2 linked regions of the Defluviitalea raffinosedens genome follow. The main gene of each other region encodes a partner of the protein of the gene in region 2 in a complex. Links are inferred from orthologs where the notes say so. Each region holds a gene or a part of one and is shown on either strand. Other genes may lie near its edges. The genes, in order: nifU and JOD07_RS03635.

Region 1 (10,308 bases), on a different replicon or contig from region 2:
ACATGAGCATATTTTTCAGTTTCTGCAAGACGAAGCTGTTTTAAACCTTTTTCAGCCAGATATTCTCCAAAAGTTTTTGTAAGTTTTGTAGGCTTAAAGGCAACAGATTTATTTTTAATGGTGATATCATATTCAGTAAAAGCAACGTACTTCACTGGGAAGAAACCGTTGGCTCTTTCAAAACCACTAAATTCTTCATCACAAAAACATCTTGTGATTTCTCTTGCTCTGTCAGGTCTAAAATTAAAGCAAATAATAGAATCATGAGGTTGAATCATAGCCGTTGGTTCACCATTGGTCAGAATAACTGTTGGAAGCACGAACTCATCATAAACTTCATTTTCATAAGATAATTGCACTGCCTGCACTGCATCTTCGGCTTTTTCTCCGGTACCTAAAACCATCGCATCATATGCAAGTTTTACTCTTTCCCATCTGTTGTCACGGTCCATCGCATAATATCTTCCCATCACGGTTGCAATCTTTCCCACACCGAGTTCATTGATTTTGTCCTGTAATTGTTGAACATAATCTTTACCGGATGCAGGAGGAGTATCTCTGCCATCTAAGAAAGCATGTACATAAACCTTTGACAAACCATGTCTTTTTGCTAATTCCAACAGTGCGTACAGGTGTGTGTTGTGACTATGTACACCACCATCGGATAAAAGACCATACAGGTGAAGGGAAGAATTGTTTTGCTTACAGTTTTCAACTGCACTGAGCAGTGCTTCGTTTTCAAAAAAGTCTCCATCTAGAATAGATTTCGTGATTCTTGTCAGTTCTTGGTATACTATTCGACCTGCTCCAATGTTCAAATGCCCTACTTCAGAGTTTCCCATTTGACCTTCAGGAAGGCCTACGTCCATTCCACTGGCATATCCTTTTACAAAAGGATATTTTTTCATGAGACTGTCGAGTACAGGGGTTTTCCCCTGACATACAGCATTTCCATCACAGCGGTCATTTAATCCAAAACCGTCAAGGATCATCAACACGGTTGGTTTTTTTCTCATTTTAATACTCCTTTTATGAACAATCTTAGTTGTTGTAATTCACAATTTTGCTAAAATCTACTTTCAAGCTTGCTCCACCAACTAAGCCTCCATCAATATTTGCCATTTCAAAAAGCTCTTTTGCATTTTCGGCATTTACACTTCCGCCGTATTGTATGCGAAGTGATTCAGCTACAGAAGCATCATAAATTTCTGCAACTACTTGACGAATTGCAGCACAAACTTCTTCAGCTTGCTCTGATGTAGCTGTTTTACCAGTACCAATTGCCCAGATAGGCTCATAAGCAATGACTACATCTTTCGCTTTTTCTGCTGGAACATCTTTTAAAGCAATTTTGGTTTGAAGTCGAACCAAATCAACTGTAATCCCCTGTTCTCTCTGCTCTAACGTTTCTCCTACGCAAATAATAGGAATAAGGTTGTGTTCAATAGCTTTGAGAACTTTCTTATTTACGATTTCATCGGTTTCTGCAAAATAAGCTCTTCTTTCAGAATGTCCGATAATAACATATTTAACACCTAACTCTACCAACATATTAGGTGCAACTTCTCCTGTATATGCTCCGCTTTCTTCATAATGCATATTCTGAGCACCTACAGCGATGTTTGTTCCTTTAACTGCATCTAATACAGCTGGAAGACAAACAAAAGGAGGGCAAAATACTACATCAACATCTGTAGTATTTACTAAAGGCTTTAATTCCTCTACTAATTTTACCGCTTCTGAAGGAGTTTTATTCATCTTCCAGTTTCCTGCAATAATTTTTTTTCTCATCATAAAGCCTCCTGAATTATTCTTTGTCGTCTGCTGCTGCCACGCCTGGTAATTCTTTACCTTCAAGGAATTCTAATGAAGCTCCGCCACCAGTAGAAATGTGAGTCATCTTATCGCCAAATCCTAATTGGTTTACTGCTGCAGCAGAATCTCCTCCACCGATAATGGTTGTTGCATCTGTTTCTGATAAAGCTTTTGCAACTGCCATTGTTCCTTGCGCGAAGTTTTCAAATTCGAATACGCCCATAGGTCCGTTCCAAACAACTGTTTTAGCATCTTTTACAGCTTCGGCATAAAGTGCTCTTGTTTCTGGTCCAATGTCAAGACCTTCCCAATCAGGCTCAATTCCTCCTCTTGGTACTACTTTAAATGGAGTATCATTTTTAAATTCTTGAGCCACTACATGGTCTACAGGAAGTAATAATTTTACGCCTTTTTCTTCTGCTTTTTGAATCATTTCTTTTGCATAGTCAATCTTGTCAGCTTCTAATAATGACTTACCTACTTCATGACCCAATGCTTTTATGAAAGTATAAGCCATTCCGCCGCCAATAATTAATGTGTCTACTTTATCAAGGAGGTTATTAATTACATTAATTTTGTCAGATACTTTTGCTCCGCCTAAGATCGCAACGAAAGGTCTTACTGGGTTGTTTACTGCATTACCTAAGAACTCAATTTCTTTTTGCATTAAATACCCTACTGCACAGTCTCCTTCGATGAATTGAGTAACTCCAACGTTGGAGCAGTGAGCTCTGTGTGCTGTACCAAAAGCATCATTTACAAATACGTCTGCAAGACTTGCAAGTTCTTTGCTAAAATCATCAATATTCTTAGTTTCTTCTTTACGATATCTTGTGTTTTCAAGAAGAACAACGTCTCCTTCTTTCATTTCAGCAACAGCTTTTTTTGCATTTTCTCCAACTACAGTATCATCTTTTGCAAATACTACTTCTTTTTCTAATAATTCGCTTAATCTTTTTGCAACAGGTGCTAAAGATAATTCTGGTTTAGGTTCTCCTTTTGGTTTTCCTAAGTGAGAGCAAAGAATTACTTTTCCACCGTCATTGATTAATTTCTTAATGGTTGGCAGTGCTGCAACAAGTCTATTTTCATCTGTAATAACACCATCTTTTAATGGTACGTTAAAATCACATCTAACTAATACTCTTTTCCCTTTAACTTGGATATCATCAACTGACTTTTTCTTAAGCATGGGTTTCCCTCCTCAATATTCTCAATCCGATTTATTAAAAGAAGGTCCGGTCCTATAGTCATAACTACAAAACCGGACCTTTTGGTCTACCTAATTATAAACGTTCTGCAATGTATTTTGTGAGGTCAACAATTCTGTTTGAATAACCCCATTCATTGTCATACCAGGAAACAACTTTTACTAAGTTTCCATCGATTACCATTGTGGATAATCCATCAATGATGGAGGAACGAGGATCTTTTTTGAAGTCGATGGATACTAATGGTTCTTCAGTGTATCCTAATACTTTGTCATCAGCAGCAGCTTTTAAAGCAGCATTAACTTCTTCAACTGTTACAGTTTTTCCTAATTCTACAGTTAAATCAACTACAGATACTGTAGGAGTAGGTACACGCATAGCCATACCAGTTAATTTTCCTTTAAGAGAAGGAATAACTTTAGCAACTGCTTCTGCAGCACCAGTTGTTGTAGGAATAATGGATTCAGCAGCAGCACGAGCTCTTCTTAAGTCACTGTGAGGTAAATCCAAAATTCTTTGGTCATTTGTATAAGAGTGAACTGTTGTCATAATTCCTCTCTTAATTTCAAATTTATCATGAAGCACTTTAGCAAATGGTGCTAAACAGTTTGTTGTACAAGAAGCGTTGTCAACGATATGGTCTTCAGCTGGGTTATAATCCCCTTCGTTAACTCCCATAACAATAGATTTTGTTCCTTTTCCAGGAGCGGAGATGATAACTTTCTTTGCACCTGCATCAATATGTAATTGAGCTTGTTCTTTCTTTCTGAAAATACCTGTAGATTCGATTACGATATCTACACCTAATTCTTTCCAAGGAAGATCAGCTGGATTCTTTTCTGCAAGCACTTTGATTTCTTTTCCATTAACAACTAAAGCGCCTTCTTTAGCTTCAACTGTTCCTTCGAATTTGCCAAAGCAAGTATCATATTTTAATAAATGAGCTAATGTTTTAGGATCTGTTAAATCGTTGATTGCTACAACATCCAATCCTTGTGCGATCGCTACTTTAAATGCATTACGTCCAATGCGTCCAAAACCATTAATTGCAATTTTTGCCATTTTTTCATTCCTCCTAATATTTTTAAATTATATTTTAGGTTATGAAGACTAAAATTTGTCCCCATAACATAATACCACAAATTATAATTTTGCACACCTAATAATTTCATTTGCAGCACCTTCATCCATCACAACGCAACCATGCTTGAGCAGATGCCCTGCTGCTTTGATCGCTTGAGCCTTAGAAGTTCCTCCTGCCACTGCAATCATATAAGGAATTTTTTTAATATCGTCTAGCTTAATTCCAACAGATCGGGAAGTATATACAATATTACCACTGGGATCAAAATAATATCCAAATGCCTCTGCAACAGCTTCTTTTCTTCTTAAGAAATCTAAAATAGTCTCTGAGAGTCCTCTTTTTTCTGCCATTTTTAAAGCATTCCCAATTCCAAAAATTAATATGTCTGCTTTTGAAACTTTTTCAAGGGTGTCTTGAATCTCTGGCTCTTTAATAATACTCTCTAAAGATTTTTTACTTAAATGATCGGGAATATTCAACAATTTATATTTTGCCCCTAATTTTTGCGCCAATTCAGAAGCTAAGGTATTGGATTGATATTCTACTCTGTGCCCTACACTTCCTCTGGCTGGCAAAACGAACACATCATCATACGTGCTGCCTAAGGGCTGAATTGCCTTTACCATTTGATTTACCGTACTTCCTCCGGTAATTGCAATGGTGTTTCCCGGTCTGATCATACTTAGCAATAGCCTTGCTGCTGCTTTCCCGATATCTTTTTTAAACATATCATTTTCATCAGAATTTCCTGGAACAATAATCACTTTATTAATATTTAAAATCTTTGAAACCTTTTTTTCCAATTCAGTGAGACCTTTAATTTCATACATTAAATGTTCTAAATCCTGGACAAGAGTATATCCTTCTGAAGTGATTTCCATTCCTGAAGAAGTAACTTTAAGAAAAGCATTTTGTCTTAAGAAATCAACTTCAGCTCTGACGATTCTTTCGGAAAGATTCAAATGAGCTGCCAAAGCTCTTCTTCCTATAGGAGCAGAATATAAAACTGTCTTTAAAATTTCATATCTTCTTTCTAAATCTAAAATTCCTTCAGGAATAATCTTCTGAAGTGTCACATGTAAATTTGTCATATGAACGCCCCTCGGGTACATTATTGTCCCACTGTACGATTTAGGTCCCACATAAGCTAAAAGAAAATATGCAAAAACCTTAAGAATTTGCAAATCGGTAAAATTTAATTCCTTATATGCAAAATAAACCTTCTAAATAAAAAAAGATATTTTGTATCTTCGTTTATATTGTAACGAATATGATACAAAATATCAAGAAAAATTTCAAAAAATATGGTACAAACTTACCTTACTAAAGTCTTATTATTTATGGCCGTCAAGAACTGAAAGAGCAATATTTGACGCATGGTCCGAGATTCTTTCTAAATTGCTTATTACATCAAGGAAGACTACTCCTGATGTAGCACTGCATTCATTTTTAGCAAGTCGTTCTATATGTCTTTTACGAAGTTCCTTTTCCATTTTATCAACCATATCTTCATTAGGCTCTACTGACTTAGCCAATATTGGATCATTTTCTTCCCGTGCCCGGATTGCATCTTCAAAACATTCAATGCATTTTTCAGCCATCGTCCTTAATTCCAGTATTGCTGAATCCGATAACTGTACTTTTTCCTCAATTGCAAACTGAGCCAATTCTGCAATATTTTCTGCATGATCCCCTACTCTTTCTATGTCTCCAACAGTATGAAACAGGCCTGTAACAAGAGAACTTTGCTGTTCATTAATCGGGGAATTTGAAATCTTAACAAGGTATGGTGTAATGGTTCTGTTAAGAACATTAATATTTTTTTCTCTTTTAAATACTTTCTCTACTTTTTTCTCGTCCTTCTCTAGCAAGGCTTCTATAGCCAATTTTGTATTTTCTGCAGCCATGTGCCCCATTCTTACCACTTCTTTAATAGCATTTTCAACTGCAAAAGTAGGTGTTTCAAGAATTCTTTCGTCTAAATGACGAAGACCACTTTCATCTTCTTCATCTTTTCCTCTAACAAATATTCCTGATAAATAAACAAGCATTCCAGCAAAAGGAAATAAAATGATTGTATTGGCTATATTAAAGATCGTGTGAACAATACTTATTTCAGTCATACCAATTAATTCCAAACCAAAATGTGGATTAATAAAATAAAAATATACAACAGCAAGTATTGAGAATATAATTGTTCCTATTATGTTAAATAATAAATGGATGTAGGCTGCCCTCTTTGCATTCTTTGTCGCACCAATACTTGAAAGCATTGCTGTAACACAAGTACCGATATTTTGTCCCATAATGATGTATACAGCAGCACTCCAGGGCACCAAAGAAGCCGCCGCCAAAGTCTGAAGAATCCCTACGGAAGCCGAACTGCTTTGAATGATCGCTGTAACTGCAAATCCTGCGAAAACTCCTAAAAGAGGATTGTGTCCTAAAGTTAAAAATACTTCTGCAAAGACCGGAGAATTTCTAAGTGGCTTAACCGCATCTCCCATCATATCTAATCCAACAAAGAGAATACCAAACCCTGCAATAATTTCACCAATTTGCTTTATAGCTTTTTTCTTCGCAAATAACATCATGACAACTCCAATTGCTATCGCTAATGGAGCCAATTCAGAAGGATTTAACAACTTTGCCCACTCTGCACTGGATACAATCCAACCAGTAACTGTGGTCCCAATATTTGCTCCCATTATGACGCCTGCAGCCTGAGTTAAATTCATTAATCCGGCATTCACAAAACCAACTACCATAACTGTAGTGGCAGAACTGCTTTGAATAATAGCCGTAACACCGGCACCAACCAACACACCCATGAAACGATTATTTGTCAGGATCTCTAACAATTTTTTCATCTTATTTCCTGCAGATTTTTGAAGGCCTTCTGCCATAATCTGCATCCCATAAATAAATAATCCTAAACCTCCAATTAGAGCAAAAATAATCTTGGTGTAATCTTCCATATCTAACCCCCTGCTTTTTTATGTTGTATGCAAACATAAACATTCTAACATGTAGAAAAAAATAAAATCAACCCTATATTGTTTTTTGTAATTTCTTTATGATTTATCTCCAATTTTTTTAGTAATTAATCATATTTTTTATAATTTAATTTATTAAAATTGCCTTTTGTAAAAACAATAATTTCAAAAACTTGCAAAAACAGAATCATTTGCATAATAAAACCCCTGGGATACCCAAGGGTTTTATTAATTAACTTTATATTCACTTATTTTCCCCAAATAAAATGGTGCCTCCCCCTACAACCATATCATGATCATAAAACACAACTGCCTGCCCAGGGGTAATAGCTCTCTGAGGTTCATCAAACTCACATTTTACTGTATGATCATCATGCATCGTTATAACACAGGGAGCCAACTTATGACTGTATCGAATTTTCGCATGAACTCTCATAGGCCCTTCCAAAGTTTCAAAAGGCATAAAATTAAGATTGTCTGCATATAAAACCTTTTGAAAAATCTCATCATTTTCTCCCAATACCACTTCATTGGTTTGAGGCCTGATTTCTACGACATACATCGGTTTGCCAAAGGATATTCCTAATCCCTTTCTTTGTCCGACTGTATAATGAATGATTCCTTTATGCTTTCCTAATACATTACCTTTTGTATCTACAAAATTCCCTTTAGGAATTGAAAAATCATAATTTTGCTCGATATAGTTACCGTAATTATTGTCAGGAATAAAACAGATCTCTTGGCTGTCTGGTTTTGTCGCAACAGGTAATCCAATTTCCTTTGCAATTTTACGGGTAGTATCCTTATCATAATCTCCCAAAGGCATTAATGTATGCCTAAGTTGATCCTGAGTAAGGTTATATAATGCATAAGTCTGATCTTTCCCAACTGCAGAAGATATTTTAAGAGCATATCTTCCGATATCTGATAAATATACAACTTTCGCATAGTGCCCGGTGGCAATATAATCCGCCCCTAATTGAAGAGCTTTATGAAGCATGGATTCCCATTTGACATATCTGTTGCATGCAATACAAGGATTAGGTGTTCTGCCTTTCGTATATTCCTCTACAAAATAATCAATGACTTTATTCTTAAAATCATTTTTAAAATTCATTACATAATGGGGAATTCCAATTTTTTGGCATACTCTTCTTGCATCATCAACAGCAGAGAGACCACAGCAGCCACCGTGGTCCTCTATCTCATCTCTTGATTCATCTTGCCAAATTTGCATGGTCATTCCAATGACATCATATCCTTGCTCTTTCAAAAGATATGCAGCTACTGAACTGTCCACTCCACCAGACATTCCAATAACAACCTTTTTTTTAGTCATTACTTCACCTCAAATAATTTACTCATTATCCTCTGGAATATCATGGTGATCATCATCCTCTTTAGGCGGTGTCAATCCTTCAATCTCTATTCCATTTTTTTGTGCATAATCCCATAAAGCAGCCTGAAGAGCCTGTTCTGCCAATACAGAACAATGAACTTTTACAGGCGGCAATCCATCCAAAGCTTCCATAACTGCTTTGTTGGTTACTTTCATTGCTTCCTGTATGGTTTTACCTTTTACTAATTCTGTTGCCATACTGCTTGTTGCAACAGCTGCTCCACATCCAAAAGTCTTAAACTTTACATCCTTAATAATATTATCTTCAATATCAAGATATATTTTCATTATATCTCCACATTTAGCGTTTCCAACCGTTCCTACTCCGGAAGGATTTTCAATTTCTCCAACATTTCTAGGATTCATAAAATGATCCATTACTTTCTCACTGTACATCATTTTTAAGCACCTCTTTTTTTGTTATAGATTTTGTTCTTTTTTATAAGCTTCATATAAAGGAGACATATCTCTTAATCTTTGAACGATAGATGGCAATACCTCCAAGAAATAATCTGCTTCTTCTTTGGTATTTTCATCTCCTAGGGTAATTCTCAGGGAACCGTGAGCTTTTTCATGAGGAAGACCAATTGCCAGCAATACATGGGATGGATCTAATGAACCCGATGTACATGCAGAACCGCTGGATGCATAGATCCCTTTCATGTCTAATAATAGCAGGAGTGACTCTCCTTCAATAAAATCAAAAGTAAAATTAATATTATTAGGCAATCTGTCAGTAGGATGACCATTTAATTTTACATGGTCTATTCTGCTGGTAACTTCTTTTATAATATAATCTCTGAGTTCAGTCATCTTTTTATTATTTTCTTCCATATTCTCGAGTGCCAGTTCCAGAGCTTTAGCTAAACCTACGATACCTGCCACGTTTTCGGTTCCGCCTCTGCGGCCCCTTTCTTGTGCACCCCCATGAAGCAGAGGTTTAATTTTTACTCCTTTTCTTATGTATAATACACCTACGCCTTTAGGACCATGAAATTTGTGTCCTGAAAGAGAAAGTAAATCAACATTTGCTTTTTTCACATCAATGGGTATATGTCCCACAGCCTGAACAGCATCCGTATGAAATACTATGCCTTTTTCTCTTGCTATTTTCCCTATTTCTTCGATAGGCTGAATTGTGCCAATTTCATTATTGGCATACATAATAGTAATGAGAATGGTTGTATCCTTGATAGCCTTTAAAACATCCTGGGGATCAACTTGTCCATATTCATTTACAGGAAGATAAGTCACTTCATAGCCTTGGCTTTCTAAATATTCGCAAGTATGAAGTACTGCATGATGTTCAATTGCAGAAGTAATAATATGGTTTCCTTTATTTTTATAAGCTTCAGCAATTCCTTTAATAGCCCAGTTATCAGATTCTGTTCCGCCACTGGTAAAATAGATTTCTTTAGGATCTGCACCTAATAATTTGGCAATTTTATCTCTTGATTCATCTAAAGCTTGTTTATTCTTTCTTGCAATTTCATAGATACTGGATGGGTTGCCAAAATTCTCTGTAAAGTATGGCAACATTGCTTCTACAACTTGTGGATGCATAGCAGTTGTAGCAGCATGGTCAAAATAAATCTTCTGCATGTTTGATCACTCCTCGTTTAAACTTTGTCAAAGTTAGATATAATACATATACTCTTTGTCATGATTTAATTTTTCATACTCTTCTATTAAATCCTGAAGGGTAATGGAGTCAACGACTTCATTAATTTTATCGCCTATTTTTTTCCATACGGTTCTTGTAACACAACAATTAAATCCAGTACATTCAAACACTGGATTTTC
Region 2 (10,427 bases):
AAATTATTTTTGCACTATTTTTTGCAGGATTGGCAGGACGGCTTACCTATAATACTTTTCCTGAAATGATGGATGATTTAATCGTAAGAGATAAGGTCACAAGAGCCTTAGGCGGTATTCTGGCTTCTATGATTATGATTGCATGGGTGGGAGGACAAGGAAAGGCTTTTGGAAATATCTTTAACATTATTACTGGCGCCAATCCTGTTCCAATTATTCTATTATTCTCTCTTGTATTTATTGTTTATACCACTCTGGGAGGTATATATTCCGTAGTTTGGACGGATCTGATTCAAGGAATATTGGTTGTAATATTTGGTGTTGCTTTTTATATCTTTGCCTTTTCACCAGTTGGCTGGAGTATGACAGAATTGGGAATGAGACTCGCAGAAGTAGGCAAAGGAGAATTATGGAGTTTTAGAGGAACCAATGTCATACAGCTTCTTAATCAGTTTGTAACGGGATGTATTGGGATATTGGCAGCTCAGATTTACTGGCAAAGGTGTTTTTCCGCTAAAAATAAAAAAGCTGCAAGAGACGGACTTTTATGGAGTGGAATCATTGCGATTATCTTTGTTATGTTAACTGCATTGGTAGGTATGGTGATTCTTACATTAAATCAAGGACTAAAACCGGATGATGCAATGCCTTGGTTTATGCTCAATTATGTTCCCAAAGGTATTGCAGTGATGATTTTTGCACTGGTACTGGCGGCAGGTATGTCTTCGGCAGATTCAAACTTAAATTCTGCATCCATTCTTATTGTCAACGATTTAATCAAACCCTTTAAGGAGAAGGCAACAGATGCACAGCTTGTTAAATATGCAAAAGGATTAACCATTGTCATTGGTGTTTTTTCTGCCGTAGCAGGCATTTATGCCAGCTCTATTTTAGACTTGTTTTCCAGGGCCTATGCCATGGCCGGAGGTGGTTTAGTCCCCCTTCTTTTAGTAGGGCTTCTTTGGAAGGAAAGAAAAGGCGAAAAATTCGAAATGGGCGTTAAAAACAGCAAAGTAACCCCTTGGGGCGCAAGGATTGGAATTATAACTGGCTCCATACTCACACAAATTCCTGCCCTGGGTTCTAACAGGGTACTTATTGCTTTAATAATCTCTGCTGTTTTGATTATTATAGTATCTTTATTGACGAAAAATTCAAAAGCGCAATGGTCATAAAATGATAGGGCGGACAGTGTTCGCCCTATTAAAAATAGAGAGAGGAGTATTTATGGAGGATATTATTATATGCAGATGTGAAGAAATTACTCAAAGAGAAATTGAAGAGGCCATAGAGGATGGAGCAAATACCTTTAACGAAGTAAAAAGATTTACAAGATGCGGCATGGGACTGTGTCAGGGACGGACTTGCAGAGTGCGAATAGAAAAAATGATCCAAGAAATAACGAAAAACCTTCCAAGGCAGGGAACCTATAGACAACCCGTCCGTCCAGTTAATCTTGGAATAGAAGGTGATCTTTTAAATGAATAGAATTATGGAACATCCTATATTAGGAAAGATGGAAGATAAAAAAGAAGTTGCCATCTGGGTAGATGGCAAGATCCTTAAAGCCTATGAAGGAGAAATGATTGCTGCCACGCTGCTTGCCAATGGCATTAAAGTCTGCCGTTATACCAGAAAAAGAAAAGAACCCAGAGGAGTCTTTTGTGCCATAGGGAGATGTACGGATTGTGTCATGGTTGTGGATGGTATTCCAAATGTAAGAACTTGTATTACCCCAGTGAGAGATGGAATGAAAATAGAAACCCAGAAGGGCCTGGGCAGTTGGGAGAGAAGTGAAAAAGATGATGAATAAATCCGTAGTGGTCATTGGAGGTGGACCTGCAGGTCTTTGCAGTGCCATTGAAGTGGCAAAGGCAGGAGGAGAAGTGCTTGTCATTGATGAAAATCATAAGGCAGGAGGACAACTTTTTAAACAGATCCATAAATTTTTCGGTTCTAAGGAACATAAGGCAGGTATGAGAGGGATATATATAGGAGAAATGCTTCTTAAGGAAGCAGAAGATTTAGGTATTGAGATATGGCTTAATACAGAGGTAGTAGGGCTTAATGCCAATAAAGAAGTATGGGTAATTCAAAATAAAAAGAAGTCTTTGACGGTCCAAGGGGAAAGAATCATTATCGCAACAGGAGCCCAGGAAAATCCCATCAATTTCCCTGGATGGACGCTCCCTGGGGTGATGGGTGCAGGCGCAGCCCAGACCATGATGAATATTCATAGGGTTAGGCCTGGGAACAAAGTGCTTATGGTAGGATCGGGAAATGTAGGGGTCATTGTATCCTATCAACTCATACAGACAGGCATAGAAGTGGCAGGAATTATCGATGTAGGGGAGAAGGCGGGCGGATATGAGGTTCATATGGCAAAGTTAAGAAGAGCCGGGGTGCCTTTTTATCCGAGGCATACGATAAAAAGAGCTCTTGGAAGTACTTGCGTAGAAGGAGCGGAGATTGTAGAGGTGGATGAGCATTTTAAACCCATAGAGGGCAGCGAAAAAATTTTGGATGTCGATACCATCTGCCTTGCTACGGGTTTTACCCCTTTAGGAGAACTGGCATGGATGGCAGGTTGTGCCTTTCTGTACAATCCTTCTTTGGGAGGGCATATTCCTGTTCACGATGAAAACATGGAAACCAGTATAAAAGGTATCTATGTTGCAGGAGATATAACGGGAATAGAAGAAGCGAGCATCGCCATGGAAGAAGGCAGAATGGCAGGCCTTGCAGTGGCCTGGTCTCTGGGGCTTTATGAAAAAGAAGAATATATAAAATATGCAGCTTCTGTTAAAAACAGGCTTTCTCAGCTAAGACACAATATTCATGAAGGAAAAAGTCAAAAGAGCATGGTGCTTCCATCCAAAGAGAGGTTATTAAAAGGAGCCGTTGCAATCGTTGAATGCACTCAGGAAATCCCTTGTAATCCCTGTGAAGCTTCCTGTCCCAGGCATGCAATAATGATTGGAGATCAGATCAGCAATACACCCAAAATAGATTATGAGAAATGCATCGGGTGCGGACTTTGTGTTCCTGCCTGCCCGGGTCAGGCCATCACCCTTAGAGACTATATTTTTTCAGAAGAAGAAGTTGCCTTATCCATCCCCTATGAATTTTTGCCCCTCCCTAAAAAAGGAGAAAACGTTATGGCGGTGAATAAAGATGGGCAGGCAGTATGTCCTGCAAAAGTCGTTCGGGTGGTCCAGTCCCCTAAATATGAAGGGACAGCAGTAGTGACCATTTCTTATCCAAGAAAATTTTTCTATGAAGTTGCTTCAATTAAAATATAATCCTAAGAATGGTGTCTGCCATATACATTTGTGGATTCATTCCAAATGTGGAAATGTATATTGACAGGCACCATATTCTTTTTGATTAATACTATAATATTAAGCCAATTTGCTATATTTTGGGGGTGGGGAATATGAACCCATATGGATTTCGAAAGTGGGTGGTGGGTGTAGAGGGGAAAGTCCCCCTCATAAATGGGAAATGTGTAACGGGCGTTAATTTTGATAATGGAGCCACTACTCCTCCTCTCATTTCGGTGATGGATGCGGTGAATCGTTTTGCTTTTTGGTATTCTTCTGTTCATAGAGGAACTGGATATAAATCAAGACTGTCTTCACAGATTTATGAAAAGGGCAGGGAAATTGTCTGTGATTTTGTCGGAGCTGATTCTAAAAAGGATGTGGTCATCTTTACCAGCAATACAACCCAGGCCATTAATAAAGCAGCTATAAAATTAGGAGAAAAAGGGGGAAAAGAGGTTGTATTATCTACAGCTATGGAACATCATTCCAATGATTTACCTTGGAGGAATCACTTTCATGTGGACTATATTGGAATCGATGGGCATGGACGGCTGGATATGGGAGATTTGGAGCGTAAACTTAAAAAATACGAAGGGAAAGTAAAGATCGTTACCATGACAGGAGCATCCAATGTACTGGGATATATTAATCCAATCTATAAAGCAGCAAGAATTGCGCATCAGTACGGAGCTAAAATATTCATAGACGGAGCACAGCTCGTTCCCCATACTTCTGTTGATATGAAATCTCACAAAGATCCGGAGCATATAGACTTTTTGGCGTTTTCTGCCCATAAACTGTATGCGCCTTTTGGCATCGGGGTTTTAATTGGGCCCAGAGAAGTTTTTGTTGGAGAACCTTCTGATCCCGGCGGGGGAACGGTAAAATTTGTTACCCATGATGAAGTGGTGTGGAATGATCCGCCACAAAATGAAGAAGGAGGCTCTCCCAACGTCATAGGAGTTGTAGCCCTTATACAGGCTATAAGAACCCTTAATGCAATGGGAATGAATGCCATTGAGGCTCATGAAAGAAAGTTGGCAGCCTATGCAATGTATAAATTAACTCAAATCCCCGATATAGAACTATATGGAGATATTCATGATATAGAGGATAGATTAGGTATTATTTCTTTTAATATTAAGGGAGTTCCTCACCGGGTTGTGGCATTGGCCTTGTCCTATGAAGGCGGTATTGCAGTGAGAAATGGCTGTTTTTGTGCGCAACCTTACATTCAGATGCTCTTAAAGCTTTCTAAAGAAGAAATCAAAGCCTACATAGAAGATGAAACAAAAACTCGGCCGGGGATGGTCAGAATCAGTCTGGGGTTTTATAATACTTTCCAGGAAATTGATCGTTTGGCTGCATTATTAGAGTGTATTGTACGGAATAAAAAATATTATATTGATCAGTATGAGAATTTAGATTAATCATTGTGATCAATGCAAAGGGCGAAAAAGTTCGCTCTTTTATTTATTATATAGGGAAAATTTTCGAATTTCCTATTTCAAAAAAGCTTCCAGGCAGGATGGAAATTTGAATGTATTGAATTTTGTCGGTTTGCCGACCGCGTTTGGCGCGAGAGTTTCGAAGGAGAAATTCTTTCTTGTGAAAAGAATGTTATACATTGATCGTTGAATTTTATTATAAATATTGAATAAGAGGATAAAATACTAATAAAATTTTATAAGGAGATGAAAAATTGAGCAAAAAATTAAACTTACTCATGTTTAGCGGCGACTATGATAAAGCTTTGGCGGCTCTTATTTTAGCCAATACGGCAAGAGACATGGATATGGAAGTAACCATGTTCTTTGCGTTTTGGGGACTCTTTTTGCTTAGAACAGGAGAAAATGGAAATACAGAAGAGAAAAGTCCTTATGAAAAACTGTTTGGAATGATGACACCAAAAGGACCGGAAGAACTTCCACTTTCTAAGATGAATTTCAGTGGATTAGGGAAGAAAATGTTGATTGACATGATGGAAGAAGATGGGGCCCCAAGACTCATAAACTTTTTAAACGGAGCAAGAAAAAGAGGAGTGAATTTTTATGGCTGTAAGCTTTCTATGGAAATTATGGGGATCTCGAAAGAAGAGCTGATTCCTGAGGTAGAGGTCATAGAAGCCAAAGAATATCTTAAAGATGCTCTTGAATCAGATATCCAGCTCTTTATTTAACATTAGTACAAAATTTTCCTTAATTCCAAAAATATATTTACAAATTTACCTGTAAGGGTATAATGTTGTTATACTGATTCCAAAAATAAAGTAATTTTCTTGACTTTAGGGGGTGAGCATATAAATCACAGATTGATTGATACGGATGCCAAAAAACTGGAAAAGGGTCAGATTTGGCTAGACATAGCAAAAGAAGGAGCCAATGATGGTTTTTGGGGTCTGGATATACCTCAAAATACAATCTACTATAATGGAAAAATCAGAGAGTATTTTGATGGAGATAAATCCACCCTGTATATGCCTATTGAGTTTTTAAAAGAAATCATACATCCTATGGACATTGATTATGTTAATGAGACTTTAAAACGTTATTTGAAAAGAGAAATATCCATTTTTAAAACAGAATGCAGGGTAGCCATTCAGCCTTCAAATTATGAATGGGTTCTCATTCAGGGAAAAGGCATTTGGGATGAAAATGATGAACCGTTGTATCTGGCGGGCTCCTATACTTTACTTAAAGATTTCACGAATGCAGTAAACCATCATTATGATATAAAAAGGCAATTAAAAGAAACTTCGGCCCTTTTGGATACGATTTTTGACAGTATCCCTGATCCAATTTACATTAAAGACACTGAAGACAGGATTATTCAGTGCAACATGGCAGCTCTTGATCTTTGGGGATATACCAGTGAAGAAGTCATCGGGAAAAAATGTACAGATCTTAAAATGTGCAGTAAGCCTTGCACGGAGTCGATCACCCAAAAGGCCTGTCAGTCCAAAAAGACTGAAAAAATCCAAACCTATATAGAGAAACTGGAAAAATGGGTGGAGATCATGGCATATCCCGTTTTTGACAAAGATACGAATGAAGTTCAGCTTGTGATGGAGCACATTAAAGATATCACAGATTTGAAGAAAGTAGAACTCATCCTCCAGGAAAATATAAAATGTCAAGAGAAATTACTTAAGGAAGCGCAACGCGACAATAAAGCCAAAACAGAGTATTTTACCAATGTATCCCATGAGTTAAAAACGCCTTTAAACATCATTTTATCTACGTTGCAGCTTTTAGAAACTTTCTACTTGCCTTCTGAAAAAGAAAAGAAGTATGCAAGTATTATGAAACAAAACTGTTACAGACTTCTTCGTCTGCTCAATAATACTATTGATGTAACAAAAATTGATTCCGGCTTCTTTAAATTGCATTTGGAAAATGCTGATATTGTTTATGTTGTTAAGCAAATTACTTTGTCGGTTGAGCAATACATAAAAAACAAATCGATTAACCTTCTGTTTGAAAGTAAAGTCTCCAAGCAAATCATGGCTTTTGATGCAGAAAAAATAGAGAGAATTATGTTAAATCTTTTATCCAATGCTGCCAAGTTTACTCTACCTGGAGGCGTCATTAAAGTAGGAATAGAAAAACAGGATGAGAAAATCCTTATATCCGTAAAAGATACTGGCATAGGTATACCATCCCAAAAACAACATGTGATTTTTCAGAGATTCGGTCAGGTAGATTCCAGTGCTACACGGCAATATGAGGGAAGCGGAATAGGATTGTTTCTTGTTAAATCTTTAGTGGAAATGCATAATGGTACCATTCATGTGCAGAGTGAAGAACATAAGGGGACAGAATTTATCATCGAACTTCCAATCAAAGTTCTTAAGGAAAAAGCCAAAGAACCCCTTAATAATGAAAGAAGTTCTTATAAAAATGTCGAAATGCTCAATATAGAGCTTTCAGATATTTATGAATAGCCGTGCAGAATGTAAATTCTGTAGGCTTTTTTTTATTTTTTGTAGAAATGTTAAAAAAATATATTTGCAAATTGCAGTCTACGTGATATAATGGTGCCAATGTCAGACAATTGTATATAATGCATGTTAATAATAATTATCTTTCATTGTATAGAGGAGGAGACAAAGTGGAATTTAAAAGCAGCTATTTACAAGAAGTCATGGATAGGGTCATTGCTAAAAATCCGGCTGAACTTGAATTTCATCAAGCAGTGAGGGAAGTACTCCATTCCTTCGAACCGGTTCTTGAAAGACATCCCGAATACATCAAGGCAGGGATTGTTGACAGAATTGTAGAACCGGAAAGAGTGATCATGTTTAGGGTATCCTGGGTTGATGACAATGGCAAGGTTCAGGTAAACAGGGGCTTTAGAGTACAATTTAACAGTGCTATAGGACCTTATAAAGGAGGCATCCGATTCCATCCTTCTGTAAATCTCGGGGTTATTAAATTCTTGGGCTTCGAACAAATCTTTAAGAATTCTTTAACTGGTCTGCCAATGGGCGGAGGTAAAGGTGGAAGCGACTTTGATCCTAAAGGAAAATCTGACGGAGAAATTATGCGTTTTTGCCAAAGCTTTATGACAGAGCTTCAAAGACACATCGGTGCAGATACGGACGTTCCAGCAGGAGATATTGGTGTTGGAGCAAGAGAAATCGGATATATGTATGGACAATACAAAAGACTTCGCAATGAATTTACAGGTACATTAACTGGAAAAGGCTTAACCTATGGGGGAAGTTTAGTTCGTACTCAGGCAACAGGATATGGCTGCTGCTACTTTACAGAAGAAATGTTAAGAACCAAAGGAGAATCCTTTGAAGGTAAGACTGTAGTGATTTCAGGATCTGGGAATGTTGCCATTTATGCAGCAGAAAAAGCACAGCAACTGGGCGGAAAAGTTGTTGCTCTTAGTGATTCCAATGGATATGTTTATGATGCAGAAGGCATCAAATTAGATACAGTAAAACAAATCAAAGAAGTTGAAAGAAAGAGAATCAAAGAATATATCAACTATCATCCAAATGCAGAGTATCATGAAGGATGCTCAGGAATTTGGACAATCCCTTGTGACATTGCACTTCCTTGTGCAACACAGAATGAACTGGATGGAGAAGCTGCAGCAACCTTAGTGAAAAACGGATGTATTGCAGTGGCAGAAGGGGCCAATATGCCTTCTACACCAGAAGCTGTTGAGATTTTCCTTAAGAACGGTATTTTATTTGGACCTGGAAAAGCTGCCAATGCAGGAGGCGTTGCTGTTTCAGGTCTCGAAATGAGTCAAAACAGTATGAGATATTCCTGGACTTTTGAAGAAGTGGATGCAAAATTAAAGCAAATCATGGCAAATATCCACAAGAGTGCTCAGGATGCGGCTAAAGAATATGGCCACGAAGGTAATTATGTGGTAGGAGCTAATATTGCAGGATTCTTAAAAGTAGCTGAAGCAATGTTGGCACAGGGAATAGCTTACTAAAATACCCAAATTGATTTAGAGATGTAACTTATGTATAATGTAATAGAAGCCTTATTTGTTGCTTGTTCAAATAAGGCTTCTCCTATTATTGAGTTATTTTACAGAGGAGATGTAAAAATGTATAAAATCTTGAAAAAAGAAAAACTGAACGAAGCTGTAGAGCTAATGGTTGTTCATGCACCTTTTGTAGCACGAAGTTGCCAACCCGGGCAGTTTATCATTCTCAGGGCCGATGAAAAAGGAGAAAGAATTCCATTAACCATTGCAGATTACGATAGAGAAAAAGAAACTGTTACCATTATTTATCAGATTGTTGGATACTCTACCCAGCTACTAAGCAGCAAACAAGAAGGAGATACGATTCCTGATTTTGTAGGGCCCTTAGGAAAACCTTCTGACCTTAAAAAACATAAAAGAGTATTAGGAATTGGCGGTGGCGTTGGAGCAGCCCCCCTATATCCTCAAATACGAAAACTTCATGAAATGGGTGTGGCAGTAGATGTGATTCTGGGTGGAAGAAGCAAAGAGTTTATTATCCTTGATAAGGAATTTGAAGCGATTTGCGATAAGGTCTACTATGCAACCGATGACGGCACAAAAGGCAAAAAAGGATTCGTGACCGATGTACTGAATGAACTATTAAATGAAGGTAAGGAATATGATGAAATCATTGCCATAGGGCCTCTTGTAATGATGAAAGCTGTTGTAGGCATTACAAAGCCGAAAAATATCAAAACGGCAGTATCCCTTAATCCGATCATGATTGACGGAACAGGGATGTGCGGAGGATGCAGAGTGACTGTTGGCGGAGAAACAAAGTTCGCTTGTGTGGATGGCCCTGATTTTGACGGCCTTTTGGTAGATTTTGACGAATGCATGAGAAGGCAGGGAATGTATAAGGAAGAAGAACATTCTTGCCGCATTGGACTAGGAGGAAAGTAAAATGCCTAATATGAGTTTAAAAAAAGTAACCATGCCTGAACAAGATCCCAATGTAAGAAATAAAAATTTTAATGAAGTGGCACTTGGATATACCAAGGAACAAGCCATGGAAGAAGCAACAAGATGCCTTAACTGCAAACATAAACCCTGTGTATCCGGATGTCCTGTGAACGTTCCTATACCAGAATTTATTAAGGAAGTAGCAGCAGGGAACTTTGAAAAAGCTTATGAACTCATTACTTCAGAAAACAACCTGCCAGCCATTTGTGGCAGAGTATGTCCCCAGGAAAATCAATGTGAGGGTGTATGTGTAAGAGGCATAAAAGGAGAACCGGTAGGTATTGGAAGGCTGGAAAGATTTGTTGCCGACTACCATATGCAGCATGCAGAGAAAAAGTCAGTGCAGATTACAAAAAATGGGATTAAAATTGCAGTGGTTGGGGGAGGCCCTGCAGGACTTACCTGTGCCGGAGACTTGGCTAAATTAGGATATGATGTAACCATTTTTGAAGCTTTGCATGCTTTAGGCGGTGTACTCATGTACGGCATTCCGGAGTTCCGTCTTCCAAAAGCATTGGTTGAAAAAGAAATAGAAACTATAGTAGATCTGGGCGTTAAAATCAATAAAAATGTTGTAGTAGGTCGTTCGATCACAATTGATGAGTTATTTGAAGAAGGCTACAAGGCAGTATTTGTAGG

Evidence for each region.
Region 1: the proteins of JOD07_RS03635 (region 2) and nifU are in contact, whole or in part, in a solved structure (PDB 5XT5), measured with the Bacillus subtilis proteins. The link is inferred for Defluviitalea raffinosedens from one-to-one orthologs.

Annotation. Positions count from the first base shown.
Region 1 is NZ_JAFBEP010000023.1:11,593-21,900, reverse strand. Bases 7,183-9,932 are described here. They hold nifU (Fe-S cluster assembly scaffold protein NifU), read right to left. Parts: upstream 8,902-9,932; coding sequence 8,464-8,901; downstream 7,183-8,463. Other genes in these bases: nifS (cysteine desulfurase NifS), read right to left, coding at 8,926-9,932; mnmA (tRNA 2-thiouridine(34) synthase MnmA), read right to left, coding at 7,351-8,445. Also shown: gpmI (2,3-bisphosphoglycerate-independent phosphoglycerate mutase), read right to left, coding at 1-1,016; tpiA (triose-phosphate isomerase), read right to left, coding at 1,042-1,794; JOD07_RS13210 (phosphoglycerate kinase), read right to left, coding at 1,808-3,007; gap (type I glyceraldehyde-3-phosphate dehydrogenase), read right to left, coding at 3,102-4,088; JOD07_RS13200 (sugar-binding transcriptional regulator), read right to left, coding at 4,170-5,201; JOD07_RS13195 (Na/Pi cotransporter family protein), read right to left, coding at 5,445-7,088; more of nifS, read right to left, coding at 9,933-10,107; JOD07_RS13175 (RrF2 family transcriptional regulator), read right to left, coding at 10,141-10,308. UniProt on the Bacillus subtilis protein: Part of the SUF-like system that mediates the biosynthesis of iron-sulfur (Fe-S) clusters. Acts as a sulfurtransferase and thus transfers sulfur from SufS to SufB.
Region 2 is NZ_JAFBEP010000003.1:82,104-92,530, reverse strand. What follows is about bases 2,728-5,596. They hold JOD07_RS03635 (aminotransferase class V-fold PLP-dependent enzyme), read left to right. Parts: upstream 2,728-3,436; coding sequence 3,437-4,756; downstream 4,757-5,596. Other genes in these bases: JOD07_RS03630 (DsrE/DsrF/DrsH-like family protein), read left to right, coding at 5,029-5,505; JOD07_RS03640 (FAD-dependent oxidoreductase), read left to right, coding at 2,728-3,302. Also shown: JOD07_RS03655 (sodium:solute symporter family protein), read left to right, coding at 1-1,175; JOD07_RS03650 ((2Fe-2S)-binding protein), read left to right, coding at 1,228-1,488; JOD07_RS03645 ((2Fe-2S)-binding protein), read left to right, coding at 1,481-1,813; more of JOD07_RS03640, read left to right, coding at 1,803-2,727; JOD07_RS03625 (PAS domain-containing sensor histidine kinase), read left to right, coding at 5,638-7,269; gdhA (NADP-specific glutamate dehydrogenase), read left to right, coding at 7,437-8,786; JOD07_RS03615 (sulfide/dihydroorotate dehydrogenase-like FAD/NAD-binding protein), read left to right, coding at 8,904-9,728; gltA (NADPH-dependent glutamate synthase), read left to right, coding at 9,730-10,427. UniProt on the Bacillus subtilis protein: Type II cysteine desulfurase that acts as the initial step in the SUF-like Fe-S cluster assembly pathway.